3 regions of the Faunimonas sp. B44 genome follow, and region 2 is predicted to be linked to each of the others. Evidence: predicted binding sites of a transcription regulator. Region 2 holds the regulator's gene; each other region holds the start of a gene.

Region 1 (6,840 bases), on a different contig from region 2:
TGAGGGGCGGTCGCAACCCGCAACCCTGTTTCAATCCGATCGACCAAAGGAGTTTCAACATGGATCCGCAAGCTGCTGCCTTCATCGGTGCCGGTATCGCCTGCCTCGGCATGGGCGGCGCCGGCATCGGCCTCGGCACGATCTTCGGCAACTATCTGGCGGGCGCGCTGCGCAACCCGTCGGCCGCCGACGGCCAGTTCGGCCGGCTGATCTTCGGCTTCGCCGTGACGGAAGCGCTCGGCATTTTCTCGCTGCTGATCGCGCTGCTCCTGATCTTCGCGGTCTGATCTCCGCGACCTGACTGTCTCGGGCCGTCGACCTCGGCGGCCCGCAAGCATTGGAGAAGGCGCGGGTGATCTCACCGGCTTTTGCACAGACGCACGGCGAGACGACCGAAACGGTCGCAGCGACGGAGGCGCACGGGGACGGGGCGCATGGCGCCTTTCCGCCGTTCGATCCCTCGACCTTCGCCTCCCAGCTGTTCTGGCTGATCATCAGCTTCGGCCTGCTCTATTACCTCATGAGCAAGGTCGCGCTGCCGCGGATCGCCACGATCCTGGAGGAGCGGAACGACCGCATCGCCGACGACCTCGCCGAGGCCGAGCGGCTGAAGCGGGAGACGGACGAGGCGATCGCCGCCTACGAGCAGGCGCTCGCGGAGGCCCGCCAGCACGCGCACGCCATCGCCCAGGAGGCCCGGGACGCGGTGAAGGCCGAGCTCGACGCCGAGCGGGCCCGGCTGGAATCCGAACTGGACGAGCGGGTCGCGGCGGCCGAAGGCCGGATTTCCGAAATCAAGTCGGGCGCGCTCCGCGACGTCGACGCGATCGCCAAGGATGCGGCGGAGGCGATCGTCGAGGTGCTGATCGGCCCCGAGGTCGGTCGCGGCGAGATCGAGAACGCGGTCAACGCCGCCATGTCCGAGAGGAGCTGATTATGGACGCGACAGCGTGGGCCTCGTTCTGGGCCTTCATGGCCCTGATCGCCTTCCTCGGCATCCTCGTCTACCTGAAGGTGCCCGCGATGGCGGCCGACTGGCTCGATTCCCGGGCCGAGCGCATCCGCCGCGACCTCGACGAGGCGAGGCGGCTCCGCGAGGAGGCGCAGGCGCTGCTCGCCGACTACCAGCGCCGCCGCCAGGAAGCCGAGGAGGAGGCCGAGGCGATCGTGGATCAGGCCCGCCGCGAGGCCGAGGCGATCGCGACCGAGGCGCAGCTCCGCATGGGCGAGTACATCGAGCGCCGGACCCGGCTTGTGGAACAGCGCATCGGACAGGCGGAAGTGCAGGCGATCGCGGAAGTGCGCAGCCGCGCCGTCGACGTCGCCGCGGAGGCCGCCACGCGTATCCTTTCCGAACGGGGGAGCGGCGAGACCGGCCAGCGGCTCGTGCGGGATTCGATAGAGCAGGTTCGCAGCAATCTGAACTGATCGAGCGGCACCCGAAGTCTTGAACGGCGGTCCGGCGGGCCGCCGTTTCTGCGTCCGGCCAAGAGCCAGTGTCGGGCGGCCCGCGTCAGACGGCCGGGATCAGGGCCGCGACCGGCGAGAAGCTCCGGCGGTGCAGGCGGCATGGGCCGAGGGCTGCGAGCGCCGCCTGATGGGCCCTCGTCGAGTAGCCCTTGTGGCTCGCCAGCCCATATCCTGAGAACACGTCGTCGCAGCGCGTCATCAGCCGGTCGCGCACGACCTTCGCCACGATCGAGGCCGCTGCGATCGAGAGCGAGAGCGCATCGCCGTCGATGACGGCGCGCGTCTCCACGGGGATCCGCCGCGGCACGTCGCGGCCGTCGATGAGAACGGCATCGGCGGGGCGGCAGAGGCCGAGGAGGGCGTTCCGCATGGCCTGAAGGGTCGCTTCCCGGATGTTGATCCGGTCGACGGTCGCGACACAGGCGAAGGCGAAGGATATCTCGGCGACGCCGCAGATGGCGCCGAAGAGCTCCTCCCGGCGCTTCGCATCGAGCACCTTGGAATCGGCGATGCCTTCGGGGATGCGGTCGGGGTCGAGCACGACGGCGGCCGCGACCACCGGCCCGGCGAGCGGGCCGCGCCCGGCCTCGTCGATCCCGGCCACGCGCCGGAAGCCCGCCGCCAGGAGCTGCCGCTCGAAGCGGAAATCGGCGACGATCGCCGCATTGCCCACTGCACCCATGGACTCGCGATAGCGCCGGAGCGCAGGTCAGGCAATGCGTCCTTCAGATCAGGCTGAGTTGTCCACCGATCGGAACGGGCGGCTTGAAGAGATCCGTCCTCAGGGGCTGCCGCTCGGCGTTGAGCCCGAGCCGCTTCGCGGCGAGCTCGAAGCGGCGGCCGATCTGCCAGGCATAGGGACCCGTGCCGCGCATCCGGGTGCCCCAGTTCGAATCGTAATCCTTGCCGCCGCGCATCGAGCGCATCACCGAGAGGACGTGCCGGTAGCGGTCCGGATGGTTCGCCATCAGCCATTCCTGGAAGATCGGGCTGACTTCGAGCGGCAGCCGCAGGAGCACGTAGCCGGCCTGCCGCGCGCCGGCAGCCGCTCCGGCTTCCAGCAGGCGCTCGATCTCCATGTCCGTGAGGGCAGGGACGATCGGGGCCGTCATGATGGTGACGGGAATGCCCGCCTCGGAGAGCTTCCGGATCGTCTCGAGCCGCTTCGTCGGCGTCGCCGCCCGCGGCTCCATGCTGCGGGCGAGCTTGCGGTCGAGGGTCGTGACCGAGAGCGCCACGCGCGCCAGGCCGCGCTCGGCCATCGGAGCCAGGATATCGATGTCGCGCGCGACGAGCGCCGATTTCGTGACGATCCCGACCGGGTGGTTCGTCCGCGAGAGGACCTCCAGCACCTGCCGCATGATCCGATGCTCGCGCTCGATCGGCTGGTAGGGATCGGTGTTGGTGCCGATGGCGATCGTCCTCGGGACGTAGCCGGGCTCCGCCAGTTCCTTCTCGAGGAGCGCTGCGGCATCCGGCTTGGCGAATAGGCGGGTCTCGAAATCGAGCCCCGGCGACAGGCCCATGTTGGCGTGCGTCGGGCGCGCGAAGCAGTAGGTGCAGCCGTGCTCGCAGCCGCGATAGGGGTTGATGGAGCGGTCGAAGGAGATGTCCGGCGACGCATTGCGCGTGATGATCCGCTTCGCCTTCTCGATCTGCACCTCGGTGCGGATGGGCGGGAGGTCTTCGATGGTCTCCCAGCCGTCGTCGAAGGCGATCCGCTCCTCGCGCTCGTAACGGCCGGAGACGTTCGTTTGCGCGCCGCGGCCGCGACGCCTGTCGGGCAGGATTTCGCATGCGACGGGCGCGCCGGGGGGGCGGCCGCGGCTTGGCTTCGTGCCGGGTACCGTCTGGAGATGCTGCATCTGTGCCATGACGGGACACTAGGTCAGCCGTGAGAATAAAACAAGAACAAAAAGGGTCCGCTTGAGCCTGGTCTGGTGCCCCGGCTGCGCAGCCTCTAAGAGGGCCGGATGATCTCCGCCTTCATCGAGTACCGAGACGACCCGGAGGGGCTCGCGCGGACATTGGCGAGCCTGGTTCCGGCGGCGGTCGAGGGCGTGGTGAAGGACGCATTCGTCTTCGCCCGCGAGAGGAACGGAGACGTTGCGGCGGTGACGGAAGTCTCGGGCGCCGTCCTTCTGGCCGGGCAATCGCCGTCGCAGGCGGCGGAGCACGGGCGGGGCGAATGGCTACTGCTGCTGGAGGCCGGCGCCACGCTCGAGGACGGATGGACCGCCGCGGCTCGGAGCTGGGGCGGAACGCGCGAGGCACCCGCGCGCTTCCGCAGAGTGAAAGGCTCATTCTTCGCAAGGGTTTGGCCGCGCGGGCGGCCGCTCGCCTCGGGCCTTCTCATCCGCCGCGACCGCTTCCGATCCGTCGCCGCTTCCAGCGATTCGCTTGGCGCGGTGGCGTCGGGACGTGCCGCAGGCAAGCTCGATGCGAGGATCGTACCCGCGCGCCCGTAGCTCAGCCTTCGCCGGCGCCGCGCCGGAGGTGCTCGTCGAGGCGCGGCATGATCTCCACGAAGTTGCAGGGCATGTGCCGGTAGTCGAGCTGCGCCTGAAGGATGCCGTCCCACGCGTCGCGGCATGCTCCCGGCGAGCCCGGCAGGACGAAGATATAGGTGGCGCCGGCGACGCCGCCGGTCGCGCGCGACTGGATCGTGGATGTTCCGATCTTGTCGTAGGACAGCCTGTGGAAGACTGTGGAAAACCCGTCCATGCGCTTCTCGAAGAGCGGCTCGACGGCTTCCGGGGTCACGTCGCGGCCGGTGAAGCCGGTACCGCCGGTGGTGATCACGACGTCCACGCCCGGATCTGCGATCCACCGCCGCACCACCGCCCGGATCCGCTCCACGTCGTCCGTGACGATCGCCCGGTCCGCGAGGACGTGGCCGGCGTTCTCGATACGGCCGACCAGGGTGTCTCCCGACCTGTCGTTCGCCATGTCCCGCGAATCCGAGACGGTCAGCACGGCGATCTTCAACGGAATGAAGGGGCGGTTCTCGTCGATGCCCGGCATGGGTGTCCTCTTCGGCTCGTATCGTGCACGGCGGATGCGGCGCAGCGCTCATCCGCCCTTCAACGCCTTCTTCACGTCCAGCAGGTCCCGCCAGGCGAGCCGCTTCTGGAGCGGCTGGCGGAGCAGATAGGCCGGGTGCAGCGTCGCCATAGTGCGAACCGCGCGGCGGCCGGTCTCGTAGGTCCGCCACTTGCCGCGGAGCTTCGTAATGCCTTCGGCCGTCTCCAGGATGACCTTCGCCGAAGCGCCGCCGAGAAGGACCAGCACGTCCGGGTCGACGAGCTCGATCTGGCGCCTGATGAACGGCTTGCAGATCTCTGTCTCCTGCGGGGTCGGCGTACGGTTCCCGGGCGGGCGCCAGGGGATCACGTTGGCGATGTAGACGGAGCCGCGGTCGAGCCCGATGGCGGCGAGCATGCGGTCGAGGAGCTGGCCCGAGCGCCCGACGAAGGGCAGGCCCTGCAGGTCCTCCTCGAGCCCAGGCGCCTCGCCCACCAGCATCAGGCGCGCTTGCGGATTGCCGTCGGCGAAGACGAGGTTCGTCGCCGTCAGGCGGAGGTTGCAGCCTTCGAAACCGCGGAGGATGGCCTCGAGCTCGGCGAGCGAGCCGGCGCTCGAGGCCGCTTCCCGCGCGAGCATCGCCGTGCGTTCCGAAGGCATCGCGACCGCCGGCTGCGCAAGCCGCTGGCCGGCCGGGGGGCGGGCGGGTTCCGGCGCTTGCTGCCGCGCCGATGTAGGCGATTGGGCAGGAGCACCCGCGCGGGGCTCCCGCGGCTCCGCGGGCCGCCGCCGGTTCGCCTGCTCCGCCGCGGACAGCGCGAAGCGGTCGGTTCCCGCCTCGTCCAGGGCGAGATCGACGCCTGCCTCGGCATAGAAGGCGAGCAGCGCCTCGATGGCGCGCGTGTCGACGGTCCCGACCATGGCCTTCCTTGTCACAACGGGAGAAGAGCCGCAAAGCGGATCGTGTCGCGGTCCATGCGCCGTGGGCCGTCGCTCGCGCTCCTTGACCGGTGGACAGCCGCCGGGCCGCTGTCTATCCAGACTTTCGTGCCATCGGCGCCGCTGATGCGGGTGAGGAGCCATCATGAGCGACCAGGACGCGCTGCCCGAGCGCGAGAGCATGGAATACGACGTCGTGGTGGTCGGCGCCGGGCCCGCGGGGTTGTCGGCGGCAATCCGCCTCAAGCAGATCGCGCCCGAACTCTCCGTCGTCGTCCTGGAGAAGGGCTCGGAGGTCGGCGCGCACATCCTCTCCGGCGCGGTCATCGACCCGATCGGCCTCGACCGCCTGCTGCCCGACTGGCGCAGCGAGGAGACGCCCGTCCGCACCCCGGTGACGGAGGACCGCTTCCTCTATCTCGGCCCGTCCGGCGCGATCCGCCTGCCGAACTTCATGATGCCGCGGCTGATGGACAATCACGGCAACTTCATCGTCTCGCTCGGGAGCGTGTGCCGCTGGCTCGGCGAGAAGGCCGAGGCGCTCGGCGTCGAGATCTATCCGGGCTTCGCGGCCGCCGAGATCCTGACGGACGACCGGGGCCGCGTGGTCGGCGTGGCGACCGGCGACATGGGCGTCGGCCGCGACGGCAAGCCGGGGCCGAACTACCAGCGCGGCATGGCGCTCTTCGGCAAGTACACGCTCGTCGCCGAGGGCGCGCGGGGCTCGCTCGCCAAGGACCTCATCCGTCGTTTCGCGCTCGACGAGGGGCGCGACCCGCCGAAGTTCGGGATCGGCCTGAAGGAGCTCTGGGAGGTCGCGCCGGACCGTCACCGGCCGGGCCTCGTTCAGCACAGCTTCGGCTGGCCGCTCGACCAGCGCACCGGCGGCGGCTCGTTCCTCTATCATTTCGAGGAAAACCTGGTCGCCGTCGGGTTCGTGGTCCACCTCAACTATCGCAACCCGCATCTCTCCCCGTTCGAGGAGTTCCAGCGCTTCAAGACGCACGAGGCGATCCGTGACGTCTTCGAGGGCGGCCGGCGCCTCTCCTACGGCGCGCGCGCGATCACCGAGGGCGGCTGGCAGAGCGTGCCGCGGACCGTCTTCCCGGGCGGTGCGCTGATCGGCTGTTCGGCCGGCTTCCTCAACGTGCCGCGGATCAAGGGCAGCCACAACGCGATGCTGTCCGGCATCCAGGCGGCCGAGCACGCCGCCGCCGCGATCGCCGACGGCCGCGCGCATGACGAACTCTCCGGGTTCGAGGCGGGCTGGCGCGACTCGGAGATCGGCCGCGACCTCCGCCGCGTCCGCAACGTCAAGCCGCTCTGGTCGAGATACGGCACGCTGGGCGGCGTGGTGCTGGGCGGCGTCGACATGTGGGCGAACGAGCTCACAGGGCTTTCGCCCTT
Region 2 (6,840 bases):
GAGAGCCGATCCGAATTGATCTCTATATCATCCCCAAATCGGAACCTGTATTTTGGGGAATCGCCTTCAACGAAGTCGAAAAGGCGCCCTTTTCTCTCACGCTTGTAGTAAACAACGAACTTTCCTTGATAATCCCGGTACGCAATCTGATCGATATGCAAAAATAAGTCCTCATCCTTGACCAAGAACGAGAGCCGTCTCTTGGTATAATCAAAAACAGAAAGCTCTGTTTGCGTAGTATTGATCTTGTCATCCAGCTTAAGTGGTTGTTCGGACTCTCCTTGTGGGGTGACAATTTGAGGCTTTTCAACCTCCTTTGTCGGAAGATCTAAGCGGCGGAGAATCCGAAGATTTGTAAATTCGCTGAATGCGTTCTTTACCATAGCCTGATACTCAGGCAAGGATTTAGCTCGAACATGGCTGAGACCCGCGTTCTGCAGGAGCATTCTTGTAAACTGCTCGGATGGATGGTCAGAAAGATCCGATAGTTGCTGCAAAATATTGTGGAAAAGAAGTTTACGCTTAGCCTCTGCCCCGATATTATCGGGATCGAAAGCTGCCTTTTGAAGGCTTCTGATCCCATCGAGCATGGAGTTTTCAATTTTGCCCTTGGCGATCTCCCTCAGGTCAACGGTGAGAAATGCCGTCGCGTCCATCATGTTAGGTTCATCGGAATCCGCATAGAATTCCCAGATGATGCCATCAGTCAGCGCACCCATTTTAACCGTCGGAGCAGCATTGAAATAGGCACGGAGCTGACCCCGCTCATCCTTTAGCGTCGCGCCACAGCATTTGCACTCAACCGCTATAATAGGTGTGCCATCCTTGAGAATTGCATAATCAACTCTGTTCTTATACTTTTCAGAAAAATCGGCGCCGTGCTCCGGACACACCTCGTGAGGATTACGGTCATCGTATCCGAGTACGGCCAAGAACGGCAAGATCAGAAATTGCTTTGTTCCTTCTTCGTTTCGACAACTTGGCGCAAGAGCGACCGCGCGTTGGGCGAAGGCGGTTAACTTGTCCCGGAATTCGTCCATCATCAGGCCCTCCGCTAACATCATCTCTGATCCAGTGCCCCCTAAGACCATTCTCTTCGGAAATACGCTCAAGATCAACTCAGGCGTGCGATCCACAGGATTTCGCAATTTTCGCCGACGCTAAACGGCCAAGCGTATGCGACGCGGGCGAGCAGTGGTGCCGCTGATACAGCATCTCCAGGAACGGGATGCCGTTTGCGTGGGAGCACACCTTCAACCTCATCGGTGTTTGACCCTTTGATATGAACTGAGCTGGCTTTCGCGGATGACCGTCGTGACTACCGCGAGCGCTGATTCGTGGCACTGGGCTTCCTCGGCGGTCGGCTACATGTCTTGTGCTTCACACCGATCGTGGGCGGCATCCGGGTGATTAACTTCCGCAAGGCGAACGCGAAGGAGAGCCATCGGTATGAGCAGCAAACCACTGACGAACGAGAGCGGTGAAGTCCGCGAGTTCAAGACTGAGGACATTCCGCGCAATGCGGCCGGCCTGCGAGGTGCTGCCCGCCGACCTGGCCGGGATCCTCCCCGCGCGCCGGCCCGGTCAGCGCGGCCCGCAGCAGAGCAAGCCCTTGAAGCAGCGCGTGCAGATCCGCGTTGACCCACGGATCGTGGACGCCTTCAAGGCGACAGGACCGCGATGGCAGACGCGGATGAACGACGTTCTGAGCGTGGTGGTCGAAATGGACGCCATCGACGATCCCGAGGTGCTATCCGCTGCGTTGAAGAATGCGAAGCGGGGAAGGCGCGCCTAACGATGGCGCCGTTCGAGCGTGGAGTGCCCCACCTGGATGCAAATCGCGAGCACGCGACCAGCTAGTCGCAGCAGACCTTTCGGACGTAGGTGTTTCCATAGGTGATGATGGAATCGGGTGGCACCTGCCTGGCCGATTTGAGGTCCCGCAGGATGGCAGCCGCCTTGTCGGCCGCGAACCGCTGCGCCAAAGTCGCGGCATACCAGCCGTTCGTCGCCAGGTACCCCGCCAACGGGAATGGCGACTGCCGTGCATAGTCCCGAAGCTGGGCAATGTTGTCGAAGCTCTTCACCTGGATATAGCGCGAGTCGAATGGACCCTGCTCGTACTGATCCACGAAGACCCAGGTATGATGCATGAAGCCGGTAACGCCGCTGGCATCGACTTCGTACCATCGATTCTGGTCGGCAACGATCTTGATCGGCGTGTGGTTGGCGAGTTGAACGCGCGCCGCAGCCTTGTCGTCCGGGCGGACCTTCACCTCGGCGAACCCTTTCGGGTGCCGTACGCGGCCCGAACGCGCGCGGCCTTGCAACTCCTCGCCCCGCCCCCCGGCACCCGGATCGTCCGATCTCGGCGGACGCGCAGCGAAGCCAGGCGCACCTCCCGATACGATTCCATATTGCTGCATCTCGCTCATGGAGAGGTATCGGATGTCGTTTGCTTCGTAGCGGAGTGAGAGCTGAAGCAGGCTCGGATCCGCGCCCATCTCGATGATGTACGCGATCACTTCGGCGGTAAGCTGCTGCACGGATGAGACGGCATCGGCGGCGGAGAGCCTGGCGCCATGGCTGAATGACGACTTGTGGACACCGATAGCCCCGGGCTCGGCGGCCCGGTTCACACCACCAAGGAAGGCGAGGGCGCAGGCTGACGCGCAGTCCGCTGCCCTCGGCTGCACGGTGTTCAGCCGGAACACCCGTATCATCCGCCCAAGCTCCATCGCCTTCATCACGCTGCCGCCGGGGGAGTTGAAGACGATGACCTCGGGGTCGCGGCGGCGCACCTCTGCTGCAAAAACGCCCAGATCGTCGGAAGCATCGATGGGCCCAGACACCATCAGCGCGCGGAGCCCTGGCAAGTCGATGAGTTCGTATCTGAGATCGGCGTGCCCGACGCTGGCAGTCAGTGCAGCCGCCGCGAACACGACGGCGCGCGCGCAAGTCCCGAAGCGCCCCCGCGCTGCCGCGCCTCTCCTGACGCGCCGCATCAAGAACGATCTCATGGCCGCCCGTCGATCCCGGTGAATACCCTCCCGTTCACTCATACGGTCAAGTCGATCGCAGCGCGACCCGCCCCGGAACCGCTCGGTTCAGGTGACGCCGGTCCCGCATGAACGCGACCATGTCCGGAGCGCTTCTCCCGGAACGGCAGCCTGCCCGCTCGTCAATACCGGCGGAGGAGGGCGGCGAGGCGGCCCTGGATCTGGACGCGGTCGGGGCCGAAGATGCGCGTCTCGTACGCCGGGTTGGCGGCCTCCAGCGCGATCGAGGCGCCCTTCTTGCGCAGCCGCTTCAGCGTCGCCTCCTCGTCGTCGATGAGGGCGACGACGATGTCGCCGGAATTCGCCGTGTCCTGCCTGCGGATCACCACCACGTCGCCGTCGTGGATGCCGGCCTCGATCATGGAATCGCCGCGCACCTCGAGCGCGAAATGCTCGCCGCCGGCGAGCATGTCGGGCGGCAGGCTGATCGTGCTCGTATGGTTCTGGATGGCCGAGATCGGCACGCCGGCCGCGATCCGGCCCATGACCGGGATGCCGATCGCATCGCCCTGCGGCTCGTCGCTCCGCGGCTGCGGCGGCGCGGCGGAGGCGTCGGGCGCCCGGCCGAGCCGGCCCTCGATCACGCTCGGCCGGAAGCCGCGCTGGCGCGCCGCCCCCGCCTGCACCGCCTCGGGCAGCTTGAGGACTTCGAGCGCGCGGGCGCGGTTCGGCAGGCGGCGGATGAAGCCGCGCTCCTCGAGCGCGGTGATGAGGCGGTGGATGCCCGACTTGGACTTCAGGTCGAGGGCGTCCTTCATCTCGTCGAAGGAGGGCGGGACGCCGCTCTCCTTCAGGCGCTCGTTGATGAAGAGCAGAAGCTCGAGCTGCTTTCTCGTGAGCATCGGTGTCCCCTGGGCGTGGGATGCGGGCGGCCCGCGTACAAATCACGAACGGAGACTAGTCGTTCATGCCCTGTTCCGCAAGTCCGCCGTCAGCGGTCGAGGCGGAGGATGGCGACCGCGTCGCCCGCCGCGGCCGCCGGCGCGAAGGGCGGGCGGACGATCAGCGCGTCGGCGGCGGCGAGCGTCGCCAGCATGGAGGAATCCTGGCGCGGGAACGGCACCGCGACGAGCCGGCCGCCGCTTGGCTCCAGCCGCGCGCGGACATAGTCCTGGCGGCGGTCGTTCGCCTTCATGGTGGCGCCGAGGATCGCGGCCTCCGCCGGCGCCTGCGGCGGCTGCCCGAGCATCGCCTTCAGGAGCGGGCGCAGGAAGATCTCGGCGCAGACCATGGTGGAGACCGGGTTGCCGGGCAGGCCGAGCACGCGCATGCCGGCGAGGCTGCCGACCATGAGCGGCTTGCCGGGCCGCATGGCGATCTTCCAGAAGTCGAGGGTCATGCCGCGGGCGACGAGCGCCGGCTGCACGAGGTCGTGGTCGCCGACCGAGGCGCCGCCGGTGACGACCAGGATGTCGGCGTCGACGGCGAGTCCGGCGGCGTGTCCGATGGCGTCGAGGTCGTCGGCCGCGATGCCGAGGTCGAGCGCCTCGCCGCCGGCCTCCCGGACCAGTGCGGCCAAGCCGAAATTGTTAGAGGAAACAATCTGATCCGGCCCGGGCTCCGCGTCCGGCGGGACGAGCTCGTCGCCCGTCGAGAGGATCGCCACCCGCGGCCGCCGCCGCACCGGGACGCCCGCCCGGCTCATCGCCGCGCAGAGCGCCACGGCACGGGGATCGAGGCGGCGGCCGGCGCGGAGGAGGACCTCGCCTTCCGCGAAGTCGAGCCCGGCGGGGCGGACGAACTGGCCGGGCGAGACGGTGTCGCGCGGAACGATGCCGCCGTCTCCGGAAGGATCAGCGTCTTCCTGGATCAGGATGGCGTCGGCTCCCGGCGGAACGGGCGCTCCGGTGTAGATGCGCACCGTCTGGTGCGGACCCAGGTTTCCCTCGAAGCGCCGGCCGGCGCGCGATTCGCCGATCACCCGAAGCGGCGTTCCGACGGCGACATCGGCGGCGCGCACGGCGTAGCCGTCCATCGCCGAGGCCGGGAACGGCGGCTGCGTCCGCGCCGCCGCGATATCCGCCGCGAGCACCCGGCCGGCCGCCTCGCCGAGCGGCAGGTCCTCGGCCGGCGTCGGCGCGACCCCGGCGAGGAGACGGGCGAGGGCGTCCTCGACCGGGATCAGGCTCACGGGCCGTGCTCCGGAGCGTGCCAGTCGCCGGACCGGCCGCCGGTCTTCTCCTCCACCTTCACAGCCTCGATCACCATGCCCCGGTCGACCGCCTTGGCCATGTCGTAGATCGTCAGGCAGGCGACGGAGACGGCGGTCAGCGCCTCCATCTCGACGCCCGTCCTGCCGTCGACGCGGGCGGTTGCCGCGACGCGCAGGCCCGGCAGCGCCGGGTCGGGCGCGATCTCCAGCGTGACCTGCGTCAGCGGCAGCGGGTGGCAGAGGGGGATCAGCTCGTGCGTCCGCTTGGCGGCCATGATGCCGGCGATCCGGGCGACCGCGACGACGTCGCCCTTCTTGGCGTTGCCGGCGAGGATCAGGTCGAGCGTCGCCGGCGCCATGCGCACGGCCCCGGTCGCCCGCGCGGTCCGCCGCGTGACCGCCTTGTCGCCGACATCCACCATGTGCGCCTCGCCATCGCGCGAGAGGTGGCTGAGTTCGCCGGTCATTGCGCAGCCATGCCGGCCGAGCCCGGGTCGAGCAGCCGGCGGGTGGCGGCGGCGACGTCGTCGGCGCGCATGAGGCTCTCGCCGACGAGGAAAACGTTGATCCCCACCGCCTGCAGTCGCCGCACGTCCTCATGGGTAAAGATTCCGCTCTCGCCGACGAGGAGCCTGTCCCGGGGCACGCGCGGGGCGAGCCGCTCCGAGGTCGCGAGCGTCGTCTCGAACGTCCGCAGGTTGCGGTTGTTGATGCCGAGGAGAGGCGAAGCCAGGAAGAGCGCGCGCTCGAGCTCCGCCTCGTCGTGGATCTCGACCAGCACGTCCATCCGGAGCTCCTCGGCGGCCGCCTCGAGCGCCTTCGCCTCCTGGTCAGTGACGGCGGCCATGATGATCAGGATGCAGTCCGCGCCCAGCGCGCGCGCCTCGAACACCTGGTAGGGATCGAACAGGAAATCCTTGCGCAGCACCGGCAGGGCGACGGCCGATCGCGCGGCAATCAGATGATCGGGATCGCCCTGGAAGGAAGGACCGTCGGTCAGGACGGAAAGGCACGTCGCCCCGCCGGCCTCGTAGGCGCGCGCGAGCGCCGGCGGATCGAAGTCGGCGCGGATCAATCCTCTGGACGGGCTGGCCTTCTTGATCTCGGCGATGAGGCCGAGCCCCCGCGCCGCCACGTCGCGCCGCAGTGCCCGCGCGAAGCCGCGGGGAGGGTCGCGGTCGCGCGCGCGCGCCTGAAGCTCGGCGAGCGGCATGCGCGACCTGGCGGCCGCGATCTCCTCGCGCTTGTAGGCTTCGATGCGCTTCAGGACATCCGCCATCCGATCACCCGTTGGAAACGGCGACGAGCCGGTCGAGGGTCGACCTGGCGCGACCGCTTTCGAGCGTCTCGTGGGCGATTCTCACGGCGTCCTCGATGAGCGCCGCCTTGCCCGCCACCATCAGCGCGGCCGCCGCATTCATCAGCGTGACGTCGCGATAAGGGCCGAGGTCGCCGTCGAGGACACCGAGGAGGGCCCTGGCGTTCTCCTCAGCCGTGCCGCCGATCAGCGCCTCGGGTGCGACCGGGTCGACGCCGAACTCGAGCGGCGTCACCTCGAAGGCGCGGACCTGCCCGTTCTTCAGTTCGGCGACGTAGCTCGTCCCCGTCGAGCTGATCTCGTCCAGGCCG
Region 3 (6,840 bases), on a different contig from region 2:
GCTCCGCGTAATCGTCGAGCGGGTGAGCGGACAGATAGGCGCCGATGGCGGCGAACTCGCGCTGCAGGCGTTCGGCCGGCGTCCAGCCGGACTCGTCGGCGAGATGCAGCGGCTCGGGCCGGCCGCTGCCTCCGAACAGGTCGCCGACGCCGCTCGCCTCGCGTGCCGCCCGCTCCTGCGCGGCCGAAAGCACCCGTCCGATATTGGCGAACATCCTGGCACGGTTCGGCTCGATGCCGTCGAAGGCGCCGGCCTGCGTCAGGCATTCCAGTGCGCGCCGGCTCACCTGGCGCGGATCGATCCGTGCGGCGAAATCGGCGAGGTCGCGGAACGGCCGTTCCCCGCGCGCCGCCACGATATGGTCGACGACCTGCGTGCCGACGCCTTTCAGGGCGGACAGTGCATAGACGATCCGGCCGTCCCGGGCATCGAACGAAGAGCCGGACGCGTTGATGTCGGGCGCCGCCACCTCGATCCCGAGGCGGCGTGCCTCGAGCCGGAACTCGTTCAGCTTGTCCGTGTTGCCCATGTCGAGCGTCATGGACGCGGCGAGGAACTCGACCGGGTGATTGGCCTTGAGATAGGCCGTCTGGTAGGCCACCAAGGCGTAGGCCGCGGCGTGGGACTTGTTGAAACCGTAGCTCGCGAACTTGGCAACGAGGTCGAAGATCGCCACCGCGTCCGCCTTCGCGACGCCGCGTTCGACGGCGCCGTCGACGAAGCGGGCGCGCTGCGCGTCCATCTCCTCCTTGATCTTCTTGCCCATGGCGCGCCGCAGCAGGTCGGCCTCACCGAGAGAATATCCGGAGAGCGTCTGCGCGATCTGCATGACCTGCTCCTGGTAGATGATGACCCCGTAGGTCTCCTCCAGGATCGGCTTCAGCAAAGGGTGCAGGTAGTCCGGCTCCTCCTCGCCGTGCTTGCGGCGGTTGTAGGTCGGGATGTTGTCCATCGGGCCCGGCCGGTAGAGGGCGACGAGCGCGATGATGTCCTCGAAACGGTCCGCCTTCATGCCGGCGAGCGCGCGCCGCATGCCCTGGCTTTCCACCTGGAACACGCCGACCGTCTCGCCGCGCGCGAGCATGGCGAACGTCTTCGGATCGTCGAGCGGGATTGCGGCGAGGTCGATCGCGGTTCCCGACCGCCTGACGAGCTCGACGGCGCGCTGCAGCACGGTGAGCGTCTTCAGGCCGAGGAAGTCGAACTTCACCAGGCCGGCCTGCTCCACCCATTTCATGTTGAACTGGGTCACAGGCAGCGCAGAGCGGGGATCGCGGTAGAGCGGCACCAGCTCGTCGAGCGCCCGCTCGCCGATCACCAGGCCGGCGGCATGGGTGGAGGCGTGACGGTAGAGCCCCTCGAGCTTCATCGCCGTGTCGAGCAGGCGCCCGACGACCGGCTCAGCCTCCCGCGCCTCGGCAAAGCGCGGCTCGCCCGCCACCGCCTGCGCGAGGGTGACCGGGTTCGCCGGGTCGGCCGGCACCATCTTGCAAAGCCGGTCGACCTGCCCGTAGGACATTTCCAGCACGCGGCCGACGTCCCGCAGCGCCGCGCGCGCCTGCAGCGTCCCGAAGGTGATGATCTGCGCGACCCGGTCCTTGCCGTAGCGCTCCTGGACATAGGCGATCACCTCGTCCCGGCGGTCCTGGCAGAAGTCGATGTCGAAATCCGGCATCGACACGCGTTCCGGGTTGAGGAACCGCTCGAAGAGGAGCGCGAAGCGGAGCGGGTCGAGGTCGGTGATCGTGAGCGCCCATGCGACGACGGAGCCGGCGCCCGAGCCGCGCCCCGGGCCGACGGGGATGCCCTGCTCCTTGGCCCATTTGATGAAGTCGGAGACGATCAGGAAGTAGCCGGGATAGCGCATCCGCTCGATGATGCCGAGCTCGAACTCCAGGCGCTCCTCGTAGTCGCGTCGGCTCCGCCCCAGCGCAAGACCGTGGAAGGCGAGACGCGCTTCCAGGCCGGCGACGGCCGCCCGTCGAAGCTCCGCCGCCTCCTCGCGCGCCGCCTCGTCCGGATCCTCGGCGGTCGCCGCGAAGCGGGGCAGGATCGGATCCACGACCTGGGGCCGCGTGCGGCACCTTATGGCGATCTCGATCGTGCTCTCGAGCGCCTCCGGCACATCGGCGAAACGCTCCGCCATCGCCGCGCGGGTGGCGAAATGGTGGTCGGCCGTGACCCGGCGCCGGTCGTCCTGCGAGAGGAGCCGCCCTTCCGCGATCGCGAGCAACGCGTCGTGCGCCTCGTGGTCTTCCGCCTTCGGGAAGAAAGGCTCGTTGGTCGCAACCAGCGGGCAGTCGAAGGCATAGGCGAGCGAGACGAGCCCGGCCTCGGCCTGGCGCTCGACCGCCATGCCGTGGCGCTCGATGCTGACATAGAGCCGATCGGCGAAGATCTGCCGGAGCCGCGCGAGACGGGCCTCGGCGAGGCCGGTGTCGCCGTCGGCGAGCACGGGATAGAGCGGGCCGTCATGGCCGCCGGTGAGCGCGATCATGCCGTTGGCGGCGGCGGCGAGAAGCGGCAGCTCGATGGGCTCCGCCCGCCCCGCCTCGTTCATGAAATACGCGCTCACGAGCTTCACGAGGGAGCGGTAGCCTTCGTCGGTCGCCGCCAGGAGGAAGATCGGGGCGGCATGCCGAAGCCGTGCGGACCCGCCGGCGCGCCCGCCCGAGCGCGCCTCCTCCGCCTCGAAGCGGACCGGGAGCTTGCACCCGATCAGCGGCTGGACGCCCGCCTTCGCCGCCTTCTGCGAGAATTCCAGCGCGCCGAAGAGGTTGGCGCTGTCGGTCACGCCGACGGCCGGCATGCCGTCGGCGACGGCGAGATCCACGAGCTTGCCGATCGGGAGCGCGCCCTCGAGCAGCGAATAGGCGGAATGGCAGTTGAGGTGAACGAAGTCCGGTCCGCCGCTCATCCGATTCCTCCCCCGCTTCGACCCGAGGTTTGGACGCAGGCGCACGGGCCCGTAAAGGCCGCCGCCCGCCTTATCCACTCACATGCTCGGCGAGAGGCTCAAGAACCATCCCGCAAGGCTCGTCATGAGCACCGTCACGAGCATGAGATTGATGCTTTCACGGAACACGATCATCTCTCTTTCTCCCCTATATGTTTTCATTTTGTTCTCATCGGGGATAAGAGTCAAGCATGTCCTCACGAAAGCTCGGCAGGAACGATCTCGCCCTCCGAAAGCGTGATGGCGCGGTCCATCCGGGCGGCCAGGGTGAGATTGTGCGTGGCGATCAATGCGGCCAGCCCGGACTGGCGGACGAGCGCGAGGAGCGCGTTGAAGACGTGCGCGGAGGTGCGCGGATCGAGATTGCCGGTCGGCTCGTCGGCCAGCAGGAGCCGCGGGGCATTGGCGACGGCGCGGGCGATGGCGACGCGCTGCTGCTCGCCGCCGGAGAGTTCGGCCGGCCGGTGGTCGGCGCGATGGTCGACGCGGAGATAGGCGAGGAGCTCGCGCGCGCGCTCCTCGGCCTCGCGCCGGCCGAGCCCGGCGATGAGCTGCGGCATGACGATGTTCTCCAGCGCGGAGAACTCCGGCAACAGATGATGGAACTGGTAGACGAAGCCGATCTCGCTCCGCCGCATGGCGGTACGGCCGTGGTCGTCGAGCCTGGCGGTCGGCCGACCGCCGATCAGCACCTCCCCTCCGTCGGGATGTTCGAGGAGCCCGGCCAGGTGGAGAAGCGTGGACTTGCCGGCGCCGGACGGTGCGACGAGCGCGACGATCTCACCGGGGCGGACGGCGAGGCTCGCATTGCGGAGCACCTGGAGCGGCCCGTCGGCCGTGGGATAGACCCGCTCGACGCGGTCGAGCACCAGCGTCGGGCGGGGCTCGCCCTCCCGGAGCGGCTTCGCCGCAGCGGCCTCTTCCTGTGCGGGTCGCTCGTTCATTCGTATCGCAACGCCTCGACTGGATCGAGGCGCGCGGCGCGCCACGACGGATAGGCCGTGGCGAGGAATGAGATCACGAGCGCCATCAGCACGATCGCCGTCGTCTCTCCGGCATCCATGTCGGCGGGAAGGCGGGTCAGGAAGTAGAGTTCGGGAGAGAAGATCTCGGTGCGCGTCATCCAGGAGATCGCCTGGCGGATCGATTCCACGTTGAGGCAGACCACGATGCCGAGTACGAGGCCGGCGAGCGTCCCGACCACCCCGATGCTCGCCCCGGTGATGAAGAACACCCGCATGATGGCGCCGCGCGTCGCCCCCATCGTGCGCAGGATGGCGATGTCGCGCCCCTTGTCCTTCACGAGCATGGTGAGCCCCGAGATGATGTTGAGCGCGGCCACCAGCACGATCAGCATCAGGATCAGGAACATCACGTTGCGCTCCACCTCCAGTGCCGAGAAGAAGGTGACGTTGCGCTGCCGCCAGTCGGTGGTGAAGACCGGCCGTCCCGCGGCCGCCTCCACCACCGGCCGGATCTGCCCGACCCGGTCCGGGTCCTGGATGTAGACCTCGATCGCGCCGGCCTGGTCGACCTGGTTGAAATAGGCCTGGGCTTCGGAGATCGGCATGAAGACGAAGGTCGCGTCGTATTCCGACATGCCGATCTCGAAGATGGCGGTGACCGGATAGGCCTTGACCCGCGGCGCCACCCCCATCGGCGTCACCGCGCCGCGCGGGCTGATGAGGGTGATGCTGTCGCCGGCGAGGAGGCCGAGGTTCTCCGCGAGGCGCGACCCGATCGCTACGCCGCCTCCCGTGTCGAAATCATCGAGCGTGCCGCCCTCCCGCACCGTGCCTGCGATCTTCGGCAGGCGCCGGAGATCGTCCGCGCGCACGCCGCGCACCAGCACGCCGGAGCCGCCACCCGCCTGGCCGGAAGCGAGCGCCTGCCCCTCCACGAGCGGGACGACGAGCGTGACGCCGGAGACCGCCGCCACCCGGCGGGCGACGTCCTCGTAATCGGTGAACGGGGTCTCCACCGCCTGCAGCACGAGATGGCCGTTGATGCCGAGGATCTTGTCGAGAAGTTCGTTGCGGAAGCCGTTCATCACCGCCATCACGATGACGAGGGTGGCCACGCCGAGCATGATTCCGGCGAAGGAGAAGCCGGCGATGACCGAGATGAAGGCCTGCTTGCGGCGGGGCCTCAGGTAGCGGAGCGCGAGGATCCACTCGAACGGGGCGAAGACGCCGGCCCCGCCTGCCGCAGCACCCGTCTCGGCGCTACGCCGACTTTCCCTGAACCAGGCATGCAATCGCGGCATCCAGGCCGAGGGTCTGGCGTTCGCCGGTCGCACGCCGCTTGATTTCGACTTCACCCTTCGCAGCCCCTTTCGGTCCGACGATCACCTGCCAGGGCAGGCCGATCAGGTCCATCGTCGCGAACTTCGCCCCGGCCCGCTGGTCGAGATCGTCGTGAAGGACATCGAGACCGGCCGCCTCCAGCCGGGTCGAAAGCCCGTCGGCCACCGCGTCGGTCGCGGCGTCGCCGGGCTTCAGGTTCACGAGACCGACGTCGAACGGCGCGACGCTGTCCGGCCAGATGATTCCGGCCTCATCATGGCTTGCTTCGATGATCGCCGCCACCAGGCGCGAGACGCCGACGCCGTAGGAGCCCATGTGGACGGGCCGCTCCTGGCCGTCCGGGCCGCTCACTTTGGCCTTCATAGGCTCGGAATACTTGGTGCCGAAATAGAAGATGTGCCCCACCTCGATGCCGCGGGCGGAGATCCGCCGCGCCTCGGGCAGCGCCGCGAAGGCCGCCTCGTCGTGCTTCTCGTCGGTGGCGGCGTAGGGCTCCGTCCAGGCGGCGACGATCGGCGAGAGGTCCGAGCGGAAATCGGTGTCCGCGCCGGGCACGGTCAGCTCGAGCAACCGCCGGTCGCAGAAGACCTCGCTCTCCCCGGTCTCGGCGAGGATGATGAATTCGTGGCTGAGGTCGCCGCCGATCGGCCCGGTATCGGCGCGCATCGGGATCGCCTTCAGCCCGAGCCTCTTGAAGGTCCTCAGATAGGCGACGAACATGCGGTTGTAGGCCTGCCGCGCGCCGTCGGCGTCGAGATCGAAGGAATAGGCGTCCTTCATCAGGAACTCGCGCCCGCGCATGACGCCGAAGCGCGGCCGGACCTCGTCCCGGAACTTCCACTGGATGTGGTAGAGGTTGAGCGGCAGGTCGCGATACGAACGCACATAGGACCGGAAGATGTCGGTGATCATCTCCTCGTTGGTCGGGCCGTAGAGCATGTCGCGCTCGTGCCGGTCGCGGATGCGCAGCATCTCCTTGCCGTAATCGTCGTAACGCCCGCTTTCGCGCCACAGGTCGGCCGACTGGATGGTCGGCATCAGGCACTCGATCGCGCCGGAGCGGTTCTGCTCCTCGCGCACGATCGCCTCGATCTTCTTCAGGACCCGGGCGCCAAGCGGCAGCCAGGAATAGATGCCGGCCGATTGCTGGCGCAGCATGCCCGCACGCAGCATCAACCGGTGCGAGACGATCTCGGCCTCTTTCGGGTTCTCTTTGAGGATCGGAAGGAAGTAACGGGAGAGCAGCATGGTCACTCGATCTTGGCGGCACGGGACACAAGCCCGATCGAAACGGCAATGGCAAGAGCCCGCCGGGTCCGCAACCGTGCGACTGCCCGAACTCGCGGCGGCAGGTGCAAAAAAACGCGCCATTTCAGCCACAAGGATAGTGACAGGCCTGATTCGATCGGCTATGGTCCGGCCACTATAAAGGGTGCCAGAAGCATCCAAGCACCTCGCGGTCCAAGTCTTGGGAGGACGTCATCGTCCGGCGGGTAGTAACGCCGAAGAGATGGCAAGGAAGTCGCGAAGTCTTTGAGCAAGGCCCGGCCTTGCTCTTTTCTTTTTGCGGAAATTTCT

The links. Region 2 encodes LexA, which represses DNA repair genes until DNA is damaged. Its sites were predicted from a motif close to TGTTCNNNNTGTGTTCNG; they were not measured.
Positions count from the first base shown of each region.
Region 1: the regulator LexA is predicted to act here: its motif matches at 3,367-3,384, upstream of ACUN0C_RS07560 (PA0069 family radical SAM protein).
Region 3: the regulator LexA is predicted to act here: its motif matches at 3,110-3,127, upstream of dnaE (DNA polymerase III subunit alpha).

Region 1 is NZ_JBQYEX010000003.1:301,660-308,499, reverse strand. Features, by position in the region: gene ACUN0C_RS07585 (F0F1 ATP synthase subunit A) at 1-3, shown strand, start outside; gene ACUN0C_RS07580 (F0F1 ATP synthase subunit C) at 60-287, shown strand; gene ACUN0C_RS07575 (F0F1 ATP synthase subunit B) at 353-934, shown strand; gene ACUN0C_RS07570 (F0F1 ATP synthase subunit B family protein) at 937-1,428, shown strand; gene ACUN0C_RS07565 (ribonuclease HII) at 1,514-2,152, opposite strand; gene ACUN0C_RS07560 (PA0069 family radical SAM protein) at 2,196-3,335, opposite strand; gene ACUN0C_RS07555 (glycosyl transferase family 2) at 3,444-3,938, shown strand; gene moaB (molybdenum cofactor biosynthesis protein B) at 3,940-4,494, opposite strand; gene ACUN0C_RS07545 (uracil-DNA glycosylase family protein) at 4,543-5,415, opposite strand; gene ACUN0C_RS07540 (4Fe-4S dicluster domain-containing protein) at 5,579-6,840, shown strand, end outside.
Region 2 is NZ_JBQYEX010000018.1:3,919-10,758, forward strand. Features, by position in the region: gene ACUN0C_RS18210 (type I restriction endonuclease) at 1-1,043, opposite strand, end outside; gene ACUN0C_RS18215 (BrnA antitoxin family protein) at 1,520-1,795, shown strand; gene ACUN0C_RS18220 (SH3 domain-containing protein) at 1,857-3,008, opposite strand; gene lexA (transcriptional repressor LexA) at 3,182-3,901, opposite strand; gene ACUN0C_RS18230 (molybdopterin molybdotransferase MoeA) at 3,991-5,190, opposite strand; gene moaC (cyclic pyranopterin monophosphate synthase MoaC) at 5,187-5,678, opposite strand; gene trpC (indole-3-glycerol phosphate synthase TrpC) at 5,675-6,490, opposite strand; gene trpD (anthranilate phosphoribosyltransferase) at 6,495-6,840, opposite strand, start outside.
Region 3 is NZ_JBQYEX010000002.1:554,096-560,935, forward strand. Features, by position in the region: gene dnaE (DNA polymerase III subunit alpha) at 1-2,917, opposite strand, end outside; gene ACUN0C_RS05890 (ABC transporter ATP-binding protein) at 3,154-3,900, opposite strand; gene ACUN0C_RS05895 (lipoprotein-releasing ABC transporter permease subunit) at 3,897-5,222, opposite strand; gene proS (proline--tRNA ligase) at 5,182-6,510, opposite strand.